One region of the Arthrobacter sp. QXT-31 genome, then DNA from elsewhere that is predicted to be linked to it. Evidence: riboswitches for the same ligand, from Rfam matches in the RefSeq annotation. Region 1 holds a riboswitch; the other holds the start of a gene.
What was found. Region 1 has a riboswitch for glycine ahead of gcvP (aminomethyl-transferring glycine dehydrogenase). Riboswitches for the same ligand answer to the same signal wherever they lie in the genome.
Positions count from the first base shown of each region.

Region 2: it holds a riboswitch for glycine, as region 1 does, so the genes downstream of both, gcvP (aminomethyl-transferring glycine dehydrogenase) here and gcvP (aminomethyl-transferring glycine dehydrogenase) in region 1, are expected to answer to the same signal.

Region 1 covers NZ_CP019304.1:2,041,979-2,044,170, forward strand. Annotated here, with positions in the region: gene cycA (D-serine/D-alanine/glycine transporter) at 1-632, opposite strand, end outside; glycine riboswitch at 781-877, opposite strand; glycine riboswitch at 1,120-1,220, shown strand; gene gcvP (aminomethyl-transferring glycine dehydrogenase) at 1,371-2,192, shown strand, end outside.
Region 2 covers NZ_CP019304.1:1,369,667-1,371,858, reverse strand. Annotated here, with positions in the region: gene BWQ92_RS06180 (TetR/AcrR family transcriptional regulator) at 28-567, shown strand; glycine riboswitch at 788-886, shown strand; gene gcvP (aminomethyl-transferring glycine dehydrogenase) at 1,073-2,192, shown strand, end outside.

The DNA.
Region 1 (2,192 bases):
ACGAAGCCCATGAATTCATTGGGGAAGAAGCCGCCGTGGCTCCACAGGTTGGTGAAGCTGGCCTGCCCGGAGTCGCTCTGGAAACCGGTGAAGATCATGAACATGCCCACGATGATCAGGGCAGCGATGGCGATGATTTTGATGAGGGCGAACCAGAATTCGGTTTCGCCGAAGGCCTTGACGGTGGTGAGGTTCAGCAGCAGCAGGATGGCCACGGTGGCCAGGCCGGGGATCCAGAGCGGCAGTCCCGGCCAGAGTTCACGGGAGTATCCGGCGATCGCGATGACGTCCGCAATTCCTGTGATCACCCAGCAGAACCAGTAGGTCCAGCCGGTGAAAAAGCCCGCCCAGGGGCCCAGCAGGTCGGCGGCGAAATCGCTGAAGGACTTGTAGTTGAGGTTGCTCAGCAGCAGTTCGCCCATGGCCCGCATGACGAAGAACAGCATGAAGCCGATGATCATGTACACGAAGATCACCGACGGCCCGGCCGCGGAAATGGTTTTGCCCGAACCCATGAACAGGCCGGTGCCGATGGCGCCGCCAATGGCAATCAGCTGGATATGGCGGTTGCTCAGCTGCCGCTCAAGGCGCGGAGCTTCCCCGGCCGGGGATGCAGGAGGGTGAATCGTCATAAGGAACTCCATTGTTCAAGTGGCGCCAATGGCCACACTGACAGGGTTCCTCCCCGCTCTGTACTGGACCTGAGAGATTCCGCGGACATGGTTGACCGCTTTGCACCTTCGGTGAGCCCGGGCACGCCAGGCTGCTTTTCAGAGTTGCCTCGCCGCGGCGGTACGTGGGCCTGAGAGTTTCCTGGGGAGGGTTTGCTCCTACGGCGCCCGCTGATGTACCGGCAGGGCTCTCCCGCCGCAGATCGTAAGCGTTTTCAATTATGAAAGCGAGGGCCGCGGTCCTGCCCTGGAAGCCCGGTCCGTGCCGGTCAGCCCAGTCCCGCTAGCCACCGGGTTCAGTGTGGTCTCGGTCACGAAGAATTGTCAAACCCCGGCTCCCCGAGGCCTTCACGATCCTCGCCGCGGAGGCTTGGCCCGACCGCGTTTTGGCATTCGCCGCCCAGTGCTGTACTGTGTGAGCCGAATCACCCACATCTTCATAGCCTTTCGAACCGTGGCGGGAGAGTCCTCCCAGTCATGCACCGGGCAGGCGCCGTAGGAGCAAATCCTCCCCAGGAATCTCTCAGGCCCCAGTACCGCCGCGGCGAGGCAACTCTGGAAAGCAGCCAAGCATTGTTTGGCTCACCGACGGTGCAAGCGGACACCCGTGTCCGCGGAATCTCTCAGGTCCAATACAGAGCGGGGAGGAACCCAAATCCATGCCGTGCCACCCCTGGCCGGCCAGACCTGGAGTTCCTCATGACGATTCAATCGCTTCCGTCAACGTTCGCTGACCGGCATATCGGCGCCCGCCGCCAGGCCGACATCGACACCATGCTCAAGCACGTCGGCTATGACACGGTCGACGGCCTGGTTGACGCCGCCGTTCCGGCCTCCATCCGCCAGGAAAACGCGCTGCGCCTCACGGCGGCCCTCAGCGAAGTTGAGGTCCTGGCCGAGCTTCGCCGGCTTGCGGCCAAGAACAAGACCGCCGTGCAGATGATCGGCCAGGGCTACTACGACACCGTGACGCCGCCCGTGATCCGCCGCAACATCCTCGAGGCCTCCGCCTGGTACACCGCGTACACGCCGTACCAGCCGGAGATCTCCCAGGGCCGGCTCGAGGCGCTGCTGAACTTCCAGACCATGGTCCAGGACCTGACCGGGCTGCCCATCGCCAACGCTTCCCTGCTGGACGAAGCCACGGCCGTGGCCGAGGCCGTGCTGCTGATGCGCCGCGCCAACAAGAAGAACGAGGGCAAGACCGTCCTGGACGCGGACTGCCTCCCCCAGACCATCGCGATCGTGAAGGGCCGCGCCGAAGCGCTTGGCTTCGAGGTGGAGGTCGCCGACCTCGCCCAGGGACTGCCCGACGGCGACATCAACGGCGTCGTGCTCCAGCAGCCCGGCGTTTCGGGCCGGGTGTTCGACCACTCCGGCGTGATCGCGGCCGCCAAGGAGCGCGGCGCGCTGGTGACCGTGGCCGCCGACCTGCTGGCCCTGACCCTCATCACGCCTCCCGGCGAGCAGGGGGCCGACATCGCCGTCGGCACCGCCCAGCGCTTCGGTGTCCCGCTGTTC
Region 2 (2,192 bases), 670 kb from region 1:
TTGCCGGAACCGGGCATGATGGAATCCATGCCCAGAAAACCGGTCGCGCGCGGCGCAGTCCTCGATGCCTTCGAATCCCTCCTGATTGAGGTGGGGGAGCGCGCTGCCACACTCGACGCCGTGGCCGCCCGCGCCGGCGTCTCCAAGGGCGGGCTCCTGTACCACTTTCCGAACAAGGAGGCGCTGATCGGCGTCCTGCTGGACCGGCTGGATGAGTTCGCCGAGGCGGATGCCCAGGCCATGGCAGCGGCCCCCGAGGGTGCTGCCGCCTACTTCATCAAGTCATCGGTCTGGGCCGATACGCCGCTGGACCGGGCCATCGTGGCTGCCACCCGGCTCGCCGAAGTGGCGCACGAGGAAACGCGGCGCCGGTTCGCCCACATCCAGCAGCGGTGGCTTGATGAGATCGCACGCGATGTCGGACCGGGCCTGGCCAAGGCTGTTTTGTACATGGGTGACGGGCTCTACTTCAACGCCATGCTGTCCATTGGCCCCGCCGCGACCCCGTCCGAGACGGCTGCGGACGTCGAAAGCCTCCTTGCCGCCCTTGACCGGCTGCGGGGGTAGGCCGGCTTGCGGCCGGGCTGCCGCCACGGTTTGTGGACGCGAACCCGCCGGAACGCATCGAAGCCGCCGGAAATTTCCAGCGAACGGGAGGCCTTCCGGCGTTTTCGTTCTGGGGCCGGCCGTCATGCCTCACCCTGCGCCGACACGGTTTGCGGACGCGAACCCGGAGTAGGAGAATGGGCTCGGTGGCAGCTGTCACCGCCCAACTTAATAAAGCCTTTGATCTGCGGCGGGAGAGTCCTGCAAGTAGGTACAAGCAGGCGCCGTAGGAGCAAAACCTCCCCAGGAATCTCTCAGGCCCACGTACCGCCGCGGCAAGGCAACTCTGGAGAGCAGCAGGCTGTCCCTGAAATGCTCCGCTCCACGCGGACGGTTCAGGGCGTGCTGTGCTCACCGACGGTGCAAGCGGGGCTGTGCGAGGGCGCAGCAACGCGGAATCTCTCAGGTCCAATACAGAGCGGGGAGGAACCCGAATCAATGTGGCGTACCCTGCGCCGCCTTAGTCATGGAGTTCCTTTTGACCGTTAGTTCAGCCTCCTCGTCCTTCGTCGACCGGCATATCGGCGCCCGCCGCCAGGCCGACGTCGAAGCCATGCTCAAGGCCGTCGGCTACGACACCCTCGACGCGCTGGTTGATACGGCAGTGCCCAACGACATCCGCCAGGACTCCCCGCTGGCGCTCGCCCCCGCGCTGAGCGAAGTGGAAGCCCTCGCCGAACTCCGGAAGCTCGCGGCGAAGAACAAGACTGCCGTGCAGATGATCGGGCAGGGCTACTACGACACCGTGACGCCGCCGGTGATCCGCCGCAACATCCTCGAGGCCCCCGCCTGGTACACCGCGTACACCCCGTACCAGCCGGAGATCTCCCAGGGCCGGCTCGAGGCGCTGCTGAACTTCCAGACCATGGTCCAGGACCTGACCGGGCTGCCCATCGCCAACGCTTCCCTGCTGGATGAAGCCACGGCCGTGGCCGAGGCCGTGCTGCTGATGCGCCGGGCCAACAAGAAGAACGAGGGCAAGACCGTCCTGGACGCTGACTGCCTGCCGCAGACCATTGCCATCGTGAAGGGCCGCGCCGAAGCGCTTGGCTTCGAGGTGGAGGTCGCGGACCTCGCCCAGGGACTGCCCGACGGCGACATCAACGGCGTCGTGCTCCAGCAGCCCGGCGTTTCGGGCCGGGTCTTCGACCACTCCGGAGTGATTGCCGCCGCCAAGGAGCGCGGCGCGCTGGTGACGGTGGCCGCCGACCTGCTGGCCCTGACCCTCATCACGCCCCCGGGCGAGCAGGGCGCGGACATCGCCGTCGGCACCGCCCAGCGCTTCGGCGTGCCGCTGTTCTACGGCGGACCGCACGCCGCCTACATGGCCGTGCAGAAGGGTCTTGAGCGCTCGCTGCCCGGCCGGCTCGTGGGTGTCTCCAAGGACTCCGCAGGTGTTCCCGCCTACCGGCTGGCGCTGCAGACGCGAGAGCAGCACATCCGCCGCGAGAAGGCCACGTCCAACATCTGCACCGCGCAGGCCCTGCTGGCCATTGTGGCCTCGATGTACGCCGTGTACCACGGCCCGGAGGGTCTGAAGGCAATCGCCGAAACTGCCCACGGCCACGCCAGGACTCTCGCCGCGT